2 regions of the Ensifer sp. GW101-20A05 genome follow, and region 1 is predicted to be linked to the other one. Evidence: riboswitches for the same ligand, from Rfam matches in the RefSeq annotation. Region 1 holds a riboswitch; the other holds the start of a gene.

Evidence for each region. Region 1 has a riboswitch for thiamine pyrophosphate ahead of thiD (bifunctional hydroxymethylpyrimidine kinase/phosphomethylpyrimidine kinase). Riboswitches for the same ligand answer to the same signal wherever they lie in the genome.
Region 2: another riboswitch for thiamine pyrophosphate. It lies ahead of thiC (phosphomethylpyrimidine synthase ThiC); the one in region 1 lies ahead of thiD (bifunctional hydroxymethylpyrimidine kinase/phosphomethylpyrimidine kinase).

Annotation. Positions count from the first base shown of each region.
Region 1 is NZ_JBWKZT010000028.1:22,017-29,503, reverse strand. It holds gene AC070A_RS33420 (hypothetical protein) at 1-396, opposite strand, end outside; gene AC070A_RS33415 (FkbM family methyltransferase) at 462-1,601, opposite strand; partial or broken gene ltrA (group II intron reverse transcriptase/maturase) at 2,103-2,865, shown strand; partial or broken gene AC070A_RS33405 (M20/M25/M40 family metallo-hydrolase) at 2,874-3,515, shown strand; gene AC070A_RS33400 (hypothetical protein) at 3,637-3,918, shown strand; TPP riboswitch at 4,949-5,051, shown strand; gene thiD (bifunctional hydroxymethylpyrimidine kinase/phosphomethylpyrimidine kinase) at 5,304-6,113, shown strand; gene AC070A_RS33390 (glycosyltransferase family 4 protein) at 6,270-7,487, opposite strand, start outside.
Region 2 is NZ_JBWKZT010000002.1:77,259-84,745, forward strand. It holds gene AC070A_RS05470 (helix-turn-helix transcriptional regulator) at 51-770, shown strand; gene AC070A_RS05475 (dicarboxylate/amino acid:cation symporter) at 850-2,175, opposite strand; gene AC070A_RS05480 (sensor histidine kinase) at 2,404-4,272, shown strand; gene AC070A_RS05485 (sigma-54-dependent transcriptional regulator) at 4,276-5,640, shown strand; TPP riboswitch at 5,736-5,864, shown strand; gene thiC (phosphomethylpyrimidine synthase ThiC) at 5,955-7,487, shown strand, end outside.

The DNA of each region.
Region 1 (7,487 bases):
GCGCAGATCCTCGAGTACAATGGCGATGTGTTCGTGAAAGTCATCTCGCTTCTGCAGGTCGATCCTCCCCTGGAGATGAATTTCCTCGATCCGTTCGTGCCACCGCTCGGCCGTATAGAGCGATTCCTGCAGAAATTGGTGACGTACCTCCTCGGCCAACGCCCTATTCTGACCCCGAATAGGAGGTGGCAGAAAGACAATGAGCGGCATGTACGACTGATAATCCGGAAGGCCGGTTAATGGATACGGTGGTCGAGCCATTGTAGCGGCGGCAGCGAGCGAGTTGTCTTCATGCTCGTTCGGCAAATCCCGAAACTCAGTTTCCGATGAAGGCTGATTCTTACGTTTTAACGCAGTCGCCAGCCTAAATCCTTTGCGAAACACCACATTCTCCATTCTGTCACTGTCTCTCCGAAGTGAGGAGTTACGGATGTCGGCGATTGAGTCAATCGCTGATCCATTCAGGACGCCGTCTTAGCGGCGTAGATCATCCCCGCGAAGGGGTCATGCAACTGCGTTGTATTGAAGACGGAGAAACCGCTTTGTAACAGGTGATCGATAAGGGTCTCGTCGGTTTTATCTGGCGACCACCACTTATGCCACTCGATCATGATGATATTTACCTGTGGTAGGAGGCCGCTCGATGCGAGGTCGTCAAGTATTGCGAATTCTGAACCCTCGCAGTCCATCTTTACGACGACCGCCTGTCCGGCCGCCTTCGCTGAGTAGATAATGTCTGTTAGGACGCCTGATGCGGTTTGGAGTGAAATGGTAGTACCTCGTGCGCCGCCATTTCCGCGAATAGACGCACCGATCGTGGTGCTGTCGTCGTACATCACAGTGTTGGTGGCGGTCTCTGCAGACAAGCCGAAATTGTGGGTCGTGATCTTGTCCGATATCTCTGGGTTGAGCGCAATGTTCTCCATAGCCCTCAAGTAGGGCGCGCCAAAGGGCTCGAAAGAATGGACCTGTTCCACTGCGTCGCGTCGGGCGAAATAAAGAGTGGAAAACCCGACATTCATACCAATATCAATGACGCAACAGCGCTTAGACAATTGAAAGTTGTATGTATTAAGGATGTGCACCTCATCTATAATCTGAAAATCTTCGACGCTTTTGAGGTGCATTCTAATCCCATTCATAGTCAGGACGAGCTTGCTCTCAAAGTTGGATAATCTTCCGCCGTACTTGACCATGTGTAGAAACTGCGACGAGGTCTGGAAGAAAAATTCGTCGAGAACAACAGGGTTGTTTCGCGACCCCGTCACCCCAAAGTAGTCGTTCTCTGCTTTCAACGATCGTTCGCCTATCCGGAATTCAGACCTTCCATTACTAGCGACTCTGAACTCATACGTGCCGGGCGTGTCGACCTCGAAGCCTAGTTCAATGATTCCGGAGTTGCTTTTGAGGGACAAAGGTGAAAAACCAGCTTGCGTCAGGATGGTTTCCCCGAAGTCCCGGCACACATCGACGTGCCCACAAGTGATGGGAGACATTCCATCAGCATCAAGGCAAAACCGAGCAATGTAACTGCCGGCCGGAAGGTCAATGTACGGGCCAAACAATGGGAACCCAGTCTGTCCGATCACCGACGAAATCATGCTCGTTTCTTTCGTTGAACTAACCGGCAGGCGCAACATAACAAGAATGAAGCAAATCACTGTTGATTTGTCGAGTGAATACGGGCCTTCTAAATCCTGCTTGACGAAGGGCTAGTCAATAGGATCATTCTCGGGTAGTTAACACGCATGGTAACGAAGGCGCCGATCAACGGGCCGCCGGGGCAGATGAGATCGGCTCTGGCCGTGTTACCGCCCCAGGCTTGCGTACGACCTCTGCGCGGCTATTGAATTTGATTTGTGCTAAGGCTGCGGTCTGCGGCTCTTCCCCACATGTATCGAATGATTACACGCAAACAGTTCTAGCCTGAAGAGCGCTATGCATTTGGGGTTGTGACCGACCGCGACGTTAGCGACGAACCAATTGCACTGCACCGTGAAGATGATTACCGAGAGCTGGCTCGGGAAATTTGGACAGCACGGACCAAAGGGACATCGTCATTCGACTCTATTCAGCGGGCAACCCGGCAGGGGAAGACCTCCATGGATAGGGTGAAGCCGTATTGTATCGCTAAACGCGAAGTGTGGGAGGCGTACAAGCAAGTGAAGGCCAACAGAGGGGCGTCTGGAGTGGATGGGCAGTCCATCGATGACTTCGATAAGGATCTGGGTAAGAACCTCTATCGGATCTGGAATAGAATGTCCTCCGGAAGCTACTTTCCGTCACCCGTGCGGCGCGTTGACATACCAAAAGGCGACACTGGAGGAACCCGGCCGCTCGGGATTCCGACGGTCTCAGACAGGATCGCCCAGATGGTAGTCAAGCGGCACCTGGAACCGATTCTGGAGCCGGTGTTCCACCGGGATTCTTACGGATATCGGCCTGGGAAGTCAGCACATGATGCCTTGGTCAAAGCTCGGCAGCGTTGCTGGGCCTATGACTGGGTGCTCGACCTCGACATCAAGAGCTTTTTCGACGAAATCGATTGGGATCTCCTGATGTGAGCGGTGCGGCTGCACACGGACTGCCCATGGGGGCTGCTCTACCTTGAACGGTGGTTGCAGGCGCCTGTGAGCATGCCGAGTGGTTGCGCGAGAGAGAGGTACTCCGCAAGGGGCTGTGGTTAGCCCCGTGCTGGCGAATCTCTTTCTTCACTACGCGTTCGATCGCTGGATGCAGAGGGAGTTTCCGACCATCCCGTTTGAACGCTATGCAGACGACGCGATCTGCCATTGCGTAAGAAAGGAGCAGGCGCTTGAGTTACGTCAAGCGCTGGAACGGAGGTTTGCGGAGTGCCAGCTACAGAAGCGGCGCTGCGCACCGGTCCGGTCAATTGCGCTTCGCGCGGTATGCGCATTTCGCTGTCCGGCAAGACGGCGCATGCCTCGACGCCGGAGGACGGCATTGCGCCGACTTTCGCTGTTGCCGCGCTGCTTTCCGGCCTGACGGCGCTCGGCAACAACGGGCCGCTCGACGAGGATTATACGCTGGTGACGGTGACGCATGCCCGCCTCGGCGAGGCCGCCTTCGGCATCAGCCCCGGTTATGCCGAGATCTGGGCGACGCTGCGGACGCTGACCGACGAACGCATGGCCGATCTCGTGGCCCGCGCCGAGGCGCTGGTTGCCAAGGAGACGGAGGCTGCGGGGCTGAAGGTTACGATCGGCCATGAGGACGTGTTCCACCAATGCAGCAATGCGGAAGCGGCAGTCATCGCGCTGGAACGCGCCATGGACGAGGAGGGCGTCAGCCACGATCACGGCGAGGGCGTGTTGCCGATGAAGGGCTCGGAGGATTTCGGGCTCTTCGGGCGGGTGGCGCCCGCGGCGATGTTCTTCCTTGGCGCCGGCGAGAACCACGCGCGGCTGCACAATCCGGACTATGATTTTCCTGACGAGCTGATCGGCATGGGCGCACGGGTGTTCATGCGGGCGATCCGCAATGAGCTGGGGTGAGGGCAGCGCCGGAAGGTCGCTTGCTCAACGGTTGTTGTGATGGCACTCTCAGAAATTGCGCAATTCCCGACGGAGAGCCGTTTGCGCCGCGTCCGGATTTGCCTTCAGGAGGACCAAATGGATGAGCCATTTCAGCTTCCGTGACGCGGTTTGCCTCGCGATCACCATGGCGGGAATGGCGAGCGCTTACGCGGCGGATATGCCCGTTGCAGATATCATTCCTGAGCCGCGACAGACTGAGAATGTTAGTCTGCAGGACTTCATCAAGGCCAATCCGGATTGCCTGGAGTTCACCGACCAGTGCTCGCATTGCGCGATCGTCAACGGCGTTGCCGAATGCTCGACGGCGGAGATAGCTTGCATCAAGCGAGAGAACCAGTGCACTAAGCGGACAGCTAAATAGAACATTGCGGTCAGAAATTTCCTGCAGCCGTTCAGCAACATGCAGGGACCGGTTTCCTACGCTGCCTTCCGAAGCTCCGAGATCTTTTGGAACTCTGCCAAGATATCTGGCGCTTTTTCCTTCGTCGGCGTATGTCCACGCGATTTCGAAGCGACGCTTGGCGGGCAGCGCTCGATGGCGGCGATCTGGTTGTCGGTCGAGTACTTCTGATGCTCGGTCGACATCCGAACGTAGATCGCCGCGCGAACCTTGCGTCGCTCGTCCGAGGGGGGTGTTCGTCGCCGTTCTCAGTCCAACCGATAACCATGACGTGCCGGTATATCATGTGTGAATTGAGGTCAGAATGCCGGAGTATCGACCGGGGAGGTGAGCAGTATGGTTCCGAATACAGGCACAATGGTTACAGCATCAGCGCGCGCCGCTAAGACGACTACTTTGCCGCCGTTGCGGCGGCGCTGCGTCACGAATTGGGTGGGGGAGGCCGTGCGATAAAGACGATCATGCGCTGGCCGAACGACGAGATATTGGCTAGCCGGCGATCGCGGCCCCGACCGATGGCACCTCATTCTGCTGGCCTGATGAAGTGTTGCAGGTCGTGCTCGCAATGGCACACCGCGATATTCTGTCTGTCACACCCGAACCGCGTGCAGCGGAAGCCGCCTTGGACCGAGCAAGTGCAATTCTCAAAACATTGCGGTGATATGATGCGATGAGGCGCCTAACATCTATCGTTATGCGTGGAAGGCCCGTCGCCACTGAGTGAATCGGTAGTGCTGCCGACCAAATCACTCCGGGATTGCATAGGCTCGCGTTCGAAATCCCCTTGCCTTAACGGCCTTCAGGTGGATAGTCTGCCAAGGTCTGTGAAGTCGAACGCTCAGACGGAAGGCTCCTTATGCTCTCGAGGCAAAAGGGGCCTTTTTGCTGGTTGTTTCCTTTCAGGTCCTCCGTCTTCCGCGTCGAGCCGACGCATATACGGGCCCGCTAAACTCAAGCAATTGACATCCCCTGCCACGCTCCCATAGCATTCATGCCTGCCGAGGGGCGCACCTGACAGTGCTGAGATGGCGGTGAGCCAGACCCTTGAACCTGATCCGGATCATACCGGCGTAGGAACGGCAAGGGCCTCTCTGGCACCCCCGCGTCTTCGCCGTTCATCTGGATCTCCGTGATTTTGGTTTCGGGAGATCGCTGGTGCCAATACGCCGTTTAGAATGTAGCGACGAAGAACTCCGGGGGACGGGACGACCGACCCATCGGCTCAATCTGTCGGATTCTTCGAGGTTGTATGGAAGACCCGCCTCAGTTTGCGCGTGTTTGAGCCGGTGGCTTGAGTGCGCGCTCGACATCATTGGACCCGCTTCTACATTTCAGCGGAGCCAGGCATGACCTCCATCGCCGTTACCATCGCAGGCTCAGATTCCGGTGGCGGTGCCGGTATCCAGGCGGATCTGAAGACGTTTTCGGCGCTCGGCGTCTATGGTGCCAGCGTGATCACGGCCATCACCGCGCAAAACACCCGCGGGGTCACGGCCGTCGAGGACATCTCGCCGGCCGTGGTCGCAGCCCAGATCGATGCGGTGTTTTCGGATCTCGCCGTCGGCGCGGTTAAGATCGGCATGATGTCCCGCCAGGAGACCATTGCTGCGATCGCGACCGGCCTGAAGCGATACGGGCATTTAGCAGTCATCGATCCGGTGATGGTCGCCACTTCAGGGGACATTTTGTTACGTCCGGATGCGATCGCGACGCTCAAAGAGGAATTGCTGCCGCTTGGGCTTATCGTGACACCGAACCTGCCCGAAGCGGCACTGATGACGGGGCGTAGCGTTGCCGAAAGCGAGACAGAAATGGGCCGCCAGGCGGAGATGCTCCTGAAGCTTGGTGCGCGCGCCGTGCTGATGAAAGGCGGGCATGCCAGCGGCGACGAAGCGGCTGATATCCTCTTCAACGGGGACAACGCTTTGCGCCTGTCGCGCCCGCGGGTTGAAACGAGGAACGATCATGGCACCGGCTGCACGCTCTCTGCCGCAATCGCCGCCGGTCTTGCCCGTAGGCAGACACTTCAAGACGCGGTTACCGCCGCCAAGACCTATCTGCATGAGGCGCTTGTTGCCGCAGCAGCGCTCAAAATCGGGCAGGGTCGGGGACCGGTTCACCACTTCCATCGATGGTGGGAACCGAACGGCGATTAATTCCATTCCGGCGCTTGGTGCCGGTTTCACCGTTCAAGTTGACTTTTAAAAAACCAGGCCATTCCATTGCCCGATAAGCAATGGAATGGCCGTCGAGTCGGGAAGTCGGTCACTTGTAAATGCAATGTGAGAGACGAGGACAGAGCGCTTTTCGGTTCAGGCCACAGCGGCGCTCGGGTGAACCGGCTGCTCCTCTTTGAGCAGTTTCCGGTAGAGCGCGACATGTTCGCGGCCGCAGTCGACATGGCTCATTGGGCGCCTAAGCGTTGCCCTGAGGTTGTCCCATGACCTTGGCGTGCTCAGCACATCGATCAGTCGATCAGCAAGATCTTGCGCGCTGCCGGTCCGGAAATGATAGCCGTCCAGCCGGTCGCGAACCTTCTCGGCCATGCCGCCGATGTCGGAGCAAATGATCGGCCTGCCATGGTGAAGCGCCTCCTGGATCACGATCGGTGAGTTTTCCCACCAGACCGAGGGCATCACAACCCAATCGACCGATCGCATCAGCCTCGGCATGTCCTGGTTCTGGTAGGAGCCGTAAAAGCGGACGCGACGGCCGGCGTCCTCGATCAGTTTCGCGACGCGCTCCTGATACTCGGTCGGCTGACGCTCGAGGTTGCCGCCGAAGATCATCAGCGTTGAATCGTCGCCCCAGATATCGTCGGGCACACGCGATACCGCGTCGATCAGCACGTGAACGCCCTTGAAGGGCGTCATCTGCCCGAAATAGGCAAAACGATTGCGACGTGCCGTCGGCGCAGGCAATTCACGCGCGGGCGTCTTTTCACCCAGGACGATGCCGTTTTCGATCACGAAGATCTTCTCGGCAGCGATGCCCCACTCGACATAGCGATTGGCGAGAAAAGCACTCGGGGCGGTGAAGGCGTCGGCAAGGTTCAGCATGCCCCGCACGAACTGCTCACGCCGTACGAAACGCGAAACCGGGATTTCGGGGAAACACGTGTGGCAGCTGATTGGCGAAGCGCCATTGCAAAGCTGGCCCGAGGACCGCTTAACCATTTGCCCGTGGTTGTGACAGATCGGCAGGTACTCGTGGAAGGTCACGACGATGCGTGCTTTCGGCAAAGCGTCGCGCACCGCATAGAGCGCTTCAAGCCCGAAGCCGATGATATGGTGAAAGTGGACGATGTCCGGCTTGATGTCTCCCACGAAGCGCAAGAGGTCGCGGCGGATCGCGTCGGTATCGCCGTTGGACAGGAAGAAATGATCAAAGTCCTCGGCATGGTAGAGCACTTCGTCCATCGCCAGGCGAAGGCTCATCAGCGCCGATGCGCCGTGGCGCGGCACGGGATTTCCGACGCGGGCAAGGTAGATCGATTCGATACCCGGCAGGCCGTTCAACGCCTTGTGCAA
Region 2 (7,487 bases), on a different contig from region 1:
CAGTTGCCCAACTGTCAGTTTCCGTCAGTAGGCTTCGTCTATCTTCAGTCATGGCCCGTAGTGATCGTTTGTTCCGCCTGCTGCAGGCGCTGCGCACCCTCCCTTCCCCGGTGACGGCCGCTCGGCTCGCCGAGGAGACCGGTGTGTCGTTGCGCTCGCTTTACCGGGACATCGACAGCCTGCGCGCCGCCGGCGCCGTCATCGATGGCGAGCGGGGCTTCGGCTACCGGCTGACGGAGGACATCGCCTTGCCACCCCAGACCTTCACACGTCTCGAAATCGAGGCACTGGTGCTCGGCCTCGCCGAAGTGCAGCACATGGGCGAGCCTGATCTCGCGGCCGCGGCAGGCGCTGTGCTTTCGAAGATCACGGCGACGCTGCCCGACCGGTTGCAGCGCCAGGCGCTGCACGCCGCATCGCAGGTCTATCGCTTCGAACGCCGGGATCCACCGGTGGCCGATGTCAGCCTGCTGCGCGAAGCCTGCTGGCAGGAGCGCGCGGTCGTCATCGGCTATGTGGACGCTGGGCAACAGAGGACCGACCGGCAGGTGCTGCCGCTGGCGATCGTCTATCTGGAGCGGGTGCTGGTGCTGCTCGCCTGGTGCTGCCTCCGGCAGGACTACCGCAAATTCCGCGTCGATCGCATCGCCGATGTCCGCATGGCGGACGAGAGCTTCCGCCCGCGCCGGGTGCCGATGCTTAGGGAGTTCATCGCCTACTTGAACGGTGGTGCGCCTGATAAACCGAAGATGACGCTGAGCGGGCAATGAGCCCAAACGACGACGCGGCCCGTGTTGCCACGGGCCGCGTTCGGACTGCGCTTAGGCAGTCATGCCTTGGGAGGCAAGCTTATTCGGCCGGCTGCAGTGCCGGCTGCGGCAGCGCTTCCGGCGTGCGACCACCAAGGACAGCCGCCATCTGTGCCTCGTCCAGCTCGCCTTCCCACTTCGCAACGACGATCGTCGCGACCGCATTGCCGACGAAGTTGGTGAGTGCGCGGCATTCCGACATGAAGCGGTCGATGCCGAGGATGAGTGCCATGCCGGCAACCGGAACGGCGGGAACGACCGAGAGCGTTGCGGCCAGCGTGATGAAACCGGCGCCGGTGATGCCGGCGGCACCCTTGGAGCTCAGCATGGCGACGAGCAGCAGCAGCACCTGGTCGCCGAGCGACAGTTGGATATCCATGGCCTGGGCGATGAAGAGGGCCGCCAGCGTCATGTAGATGTTGGTGCCGTCGAGGTTGAAGGAGTAGCCGGTCGGAATGACCAGGCCGACGACCGAGCGCTTGCAGCCGGCCTTTTCCATCTTGCTCATCAGGCCCGGCAGTGCCGCTTCCGACGAGGATGTGCCGAGAACCAGCAGCAGTTCTTCCTTGATGTAGCGGATCAGCGCGATGATCGAGAAGCCGTTGTAGCGGGCGACGGCGCCGAGAACCAGGAAGACGAAGAGGAAGGACGTCAAGTAGAAGGTGCCGATCAACATCGCCAGATTGGCGATCGAGGCAACGCCGTATTTGCCGATGGTGAACGCCATGGCGCCGAAGGCGCCGATCGGGGCGGCCTTCATCAGGATGCCGACGAGCTTGAAGACCGGCAGCGTCAGCGCGTGCAGGAAATCGACGACTGGCTCAGCCTTCTTGCCGACCATCGCCAGCGCAAGACCGAAGAGCACGGAGATGAACAGCACCTGCAGGATGTCGCCATCGGCAAAGGCACCGACCAGTGTCGTCGGGATGATGTTCATCAGGAAGCCGGTGATCGTCTGCTCATGTGCCTTCTCGGCAAAGGTCGTCACCGCCTTGGCGTCGAGCGACGCCGGATCGATGTGCATGCCGGCGCCCGGCTGAACGACATTGGCGACGATCAGGCCGATGATCAGCGCCAGCGTCGAAAAGGTCAGGAAGTAGATCATCGCCTTCCCGGCGACGCGGCCGACCTTGGCGAGATCGGTCATGCCGGCAATGCCGGTCGCAACCGTGAGGAAGATGACCGGGGCGATGATCATCTTGACGAGGCGGATGAAGGCATCGCCGAGCGGCTTCAGCTCGGTGCCGAGCGACGGATAGAAATGGCCGAGCAGGATGCCCGCGGCGATCGCCGCCAGCACCTGGACATAGAGATGACGATAGAAAGGTGTCTTGCCGCGCGGTTCCGCGGATTGGTCGATAATCATGATATCCTCCACTGGACCCAGTCCGGCGTCATGCCGGGCCTCCCGGGTCAATTTCCGATGCGCGACAGCTCGGGCTGTCATGAGGATGTCATTTGCAACGGGCGTGCCAGTTCTCTGCGGCGAGAGCCAAGCCCTTGAATCGACGTGGATGTTTCGTTCACACGGCTCGACACGCACAAAGAGTTGAGCGGATTTCCGCACAGGTCACCTGGAAGTCTGAGCGAAAAAATGCACAATCGCGCCATGTTCAGTGCCCTATCCGCCCCCCTCAACCTGGCAGATCTCGACCGGTCGATGCGCCGCACCTGGCTGGTGTTCGCCGGCCTCGCTCTGGCGCTGCTCGTCGCCGGCCTTCTGTTCGCCGGTGAATATGGACGCAACCAGGCGCTCGAAACCGTCGACGCCCAGAGCCGGATCGATGCCAATCTGAAAGCCTCGCTGCTGCGCGCCGTGCTCGAACGTCAGCGCTCGACGCCGCTGGTGCTGGCCGACGACGTCGAGGTGAAAGCAGCGCTTTCGACCCGCGACGGCCAGGCGCTGCAGCGGTTGAACGAGAAGCTGCAGGCACTTGCCGCCAACACGGACGCCGCCGTCATTTATGTGATCGGCAACGACGGCGTCGCGGTCGCCGCCAGCAACTGGCGTGAGCCGACGAGCTTCGTCGGCAACGACTACGCCTTCCGCGAATATTTCCGCATGGCGATGCGGGACGGCAAGGCGGAGCATTTCGCCATGGGCACGGTCAGCAAACGGCCGGGACTCTATATCTCCCGGCGGGTGCAGGGGCAGGACGGCCCGATCGGCGTCGTCGTCGCCAAGCTCGAGTTCGACGATGTGGAAGCGGAGTGGCTCGCCTCCGGCAAGCCGGTCTATGTTACCGACCGGCGCGGCATCGTGCTCATCACCAGTTTCCCGTCCTGGCGCTTCATGACCACCAGAACCATTCCGCGCGATCGTGTCGCTGCGATCCGCGACAGCCTGCAATTCGGCGATGCCTCGCTGCTGCCGCTGCCGTTCCGCGACATCGAGCCGACCAGCGACGGCTCCAGCGAGCTGCATGCGCTGCTGCCCGGCGACAGCGAGCGGCGGTTCCTGCGGGTCGAAACCATGGTTCCGACCACGAGCTGGCGGCTGGAGCAACTGGCGCCATTGGATGGGGCGGTCTCGGCGGCAACCCGCGAGGCCCGGCTGATTGCGCTGGCCGTGATCGTGCCGCTGCTTGCGCTTGCGGCCTTCCTCCTGCGTCGTCGCCAGGCCCTGACCTTGGTTGCGACAAGGGAGCGTGCCGCGCGCGATGAACTGGAGCACCGCGTGGCGGAGCGCACCCAGGATCTCAGCCTTGCGCGTGATCATCTCGAAACGGAGATTGCCGATCACCGGCGCACCGGCGAGAAGCTCCAGGCCGTGCAGCAGGAACTGGTTCAGGCGAACCGTCTGGCGATCCTCGGCCAGGTGGCCGCCGGCGTCGCCCACGAGATCAACCAGCCGGTCGCGACCATCCGCGCCTATGCCGACAATGCCCGCACCTTCCTCGACCGGGGGCAGCAGCAAACGGCGGTGGAGAACCTCGTCAGCATCGCCGAGCTGACCGAAAGGGTCGGTACCATCACCGACGAACTCCGCAGCTTTGCCCGCAAGGGCCGCTTCGTCGCCGAGCCGACACCGATGCGCGAGGTGATCGAGGGCGCCTTGATGCTGCTTCGCAGCCGCTTTGCCGGCCGCATGGATGCCATCGTCATCGACCTGCCGGAAAACGGGCTCAGCGTTTACGGCAGCCGCATCCGTCTTGAACAGGTCCTGATCAATCTCCTGCAGAATGCCTTGGAGGCACTCGGCGAGCGCAGCGATGCCGAGATCCGCGTGCGCTGTGAGGAGGACCCTTCCGGCACGGTCTTGCTTGTCGTTACCGACAACGGCCCCGGCATACCACAGCATATCCGCGAGGATCTGTTCACGCCGTTCAACACCTCGAAGGACGAAGGGCTCGGCCTTGGACTCGCCATCTCCCAGGAGATCGTCGCCGACTATGGCGGCGAGATATCAGTCGAAACCAGCGACAAGGGCACCGTCTTCACGGTGCGCCTGAAGAGGGCCTGAGCGATGCAGCCATCCGTCTACCTCATCGACGACGACAACGATCTGCGCAAGGCGATGACGCAGACGCTGGAGCTCGCCGGATTCGCCGTCACTTCGCTTGCAAGCGCCGCCGAAGCCTTGGGAACCCTCGACGCGAATTTTGATGGCATTGTCGTCAGTGATATCCGCATGCCCGGCATCGACGGGCTGCAGCTCTTTCGCCGCATCGCTGCCTTCGATGCCGACCTGCCCGTGATCCTGGTGACCGGCCACGGCGACATACCGATGGCAGTTCAGGCGCTGCAGGATGGCGTCTACGACTTCATCCCAAAACCCTTTGCCGCCGACCGGCTGGTGCAGAGCGTGCGCCGCGCGCTGGAAAAGCGCAGTCTCGTCATGGAGAACCGCGCGCTCAAACGGGCGGCCGAAACGGCCGGCGACAGCCTGCCGCTGATCGGCCAGACGCCGGTCATGGAGCGCTTGCGCCAGACGATCCGGCACATCGCCGACACGGATGTCGACGTGCTCGTCGCCGGTGAAACCGGCAGCGGCAAGGAGGTGGTCGCGACGCTGCTCCACAATTGGAGCCGGCGCCGCGACGGCAATTTCGTGGCGCTGAACTGCGGCGCGCTGCCGGAAACGGTGATCGAGAGCGAACTCTTCGGTCACGAACAGGGCGCCTTCACCGGCGCCCTGAAGAAGCGTGTGGGCCGGATCGAACACGCGAGCGGCGGCACGCTATTCCTCGACGAGATCGAGGCGATGCCGCCGGCGACCCAGGTCAAGATGCTGCGCGTTCTCGAAGCCCGCGAGATCACGCCGCTCGGCACCAACCAGGTGCGCCCCGTCGATATTCGCGTCATCGCCGCCGCCAAGATCGATCTCGGCGACCCGGCCCAGCGCGGGGACTTTCGTGAAGATCTCTACTTCCGATTGAACGTCGTAACGCTGTCGATCCCGCCGCTGCGCGAGCGCCGCGATGATATCCCGCTGCTCTTTTCGCACTTCCTGACGCGGGCGGCGGAGCGCTTCAAGCGGGACGTGCCTCACGTCTCGCCGGCAGTGCAGCAACACCTGATGACCCATGCCTGGCCCGGCAATGTGCGCGAACTCTCACATTTTGCCGAACGCGTGGCGCTCGGCGTCGAAGGCCCGCTGGGACAGCCGGTTGCGCCAGCAGAACAGCCGGGTTTCGCGCTACCGGAACGGCTCGAACACTACGAGGCAGAGATCCTGAAGGAAGTGCTTCGCGCCCAGCGCGGCGACGTCAAGGCGACGATCGAGGCGCTCGGTATTCCGCGCAAGACATTCTACGACAAGCTCCAGCGCCACGGCATCAACCGAGCCGACTATGCGGAGCGCGGCGTTCCGGAAAAATCCGGCAGCTAACTCTCGTCAGCGGCCAAAATACACCCAAAAATTGCATCTTCGTCGACGGGCGAATTCGCGCTTGACGACCCGTGCCGTTCGATGGCTATCTCTTGGGCATTCACCAGGGGGGTCCCGCAAGGGGCTGAGATTCTGCTGGATGGCCGGCTTACCGGCTGTGGCGCAGTGACCCGTTGAACCTGATCCAGTTCATACTGGCGTAGGGACGGTGCAGATATCGAAGCCAGGATTCCGTGCGTCCAGCACCTGGCGGAGCGTCTTTCATCCTTCCGGCATCAGAACTGGGTCTCCAATCGCAAACTTGGAGCCTCGTCATGAATATTGCCACAAAGCCCACCCCTCTCACGGTCACCCAAGGCCCGCTTCCCGCCTCCCGCAAGGTCCACAAATCAGGCATCCTCCACCCGGATATCCGCGTGCCGATGCGCGAGATCGCGCTGCACCCGACCTCCGGCGAGCCGCCGGTTACCGTCTACGATTCCTCCGGCGCCTATACCGCCGACGATGCGGAGATCAGCATCGAGGCGGGGCTGCCGCGACTCCGTCGCAACTGGATCGTCGGGCGCGGCGACGTGGAAACCTACGAGGGGCGCATCGTCCGTCCTGAAGACAACGGTTTTGCCAGCGGCGACCGGCTGACGCCGACCTTCCCGTTCCAGCACGCGCCGCTCAAGGCGACTGGCGGCAAGGCGGTAACGCAGCTTGCCTACGCCCGCGCCGGCATCATCACGCCGGAGATGGAGTTCGTGGCGATCCGCGAGAACCTCGGCCGCGATGCGGCACGCGCGATAGCTCGCGACGGCGAAAGCTTCGGCGCCCATATCCCCGACCATGTGACACCGGAGTTCGTGCGCCAGGAAATCGCCAGCGGCAGAGCGATCCTGCCCGCCAACATCAACCATCCGGAATCCGAGCCGATGATCATCGGGCGGAACTTCCTGGTGAAAATCAACGCCAATATCGGCAACTCCGCTGTCACCTCGTCGATGGCCGAGGAGGTCGAGAAGATGGTCTGGGCGACGCGGTGGGGCGCCGATACGGTTATGGACCTTTCGACCGGCCGCAACATCCACAACATCCGCGAATGGATCATCCGCAATTCACCGGTGCCGATCGGCACCGTGCCGCTCTACCAGGCTCTGGAAAAGGTCAATGGCATTGCCGAGGACCTCAACTGGGAGGTCTATCGCGACACGCTGATCGAGCAGGCCGAACAGGGCGTCGATTATTTCACCATCCATGCTGGCGTACGCCTGCACTACATCCCGCTCACCGTCGATCGCGTCACCGGCATCGTCTCCCGCGGCGGCTCGATCATGGCCAAGTGGTGTCTGCATCACCACAAGGAAAGCTTCCTCTACGAGCATTTCGAGGAGATCTGCGACATCTGCCGCGCCTATGACGTCTCCTTCTCGCTCGGCGACGGATTGCGCCCGGGCTCGATCGCCGATGCCAACGACGCGGCGCAGTTTGCCGAACTCGAAACGCTCGGCGAACTCACCAAGATCGCCTGGGCGAAGGATTGTCAGGTGATGATCGAGGGCCCCGGCCACGTGCCGATGCACAAGATCAAGGAGAACATGGACAAGCAGCTCGCCGTCTGCGGCGAGGCGCCGTTCTATACGCTTGGGCCGCTGACGACGGACATCGCTCCGGGCTACGACCACATCACGTCAGGCATCGGCGCTGCGATGATCGGCTGGTTCGGCACCGCCATGCTCTGCTACGTCACGCCGAAGGAACACCTGGGCCTGCCCGACCGCAACGACGTCAAAGTGGGCGTCATCACCTACAAGATCGCCGCCCACGCCGCCGATCTCGCCAAGGGTCACCCGGCCGCCCAGGTG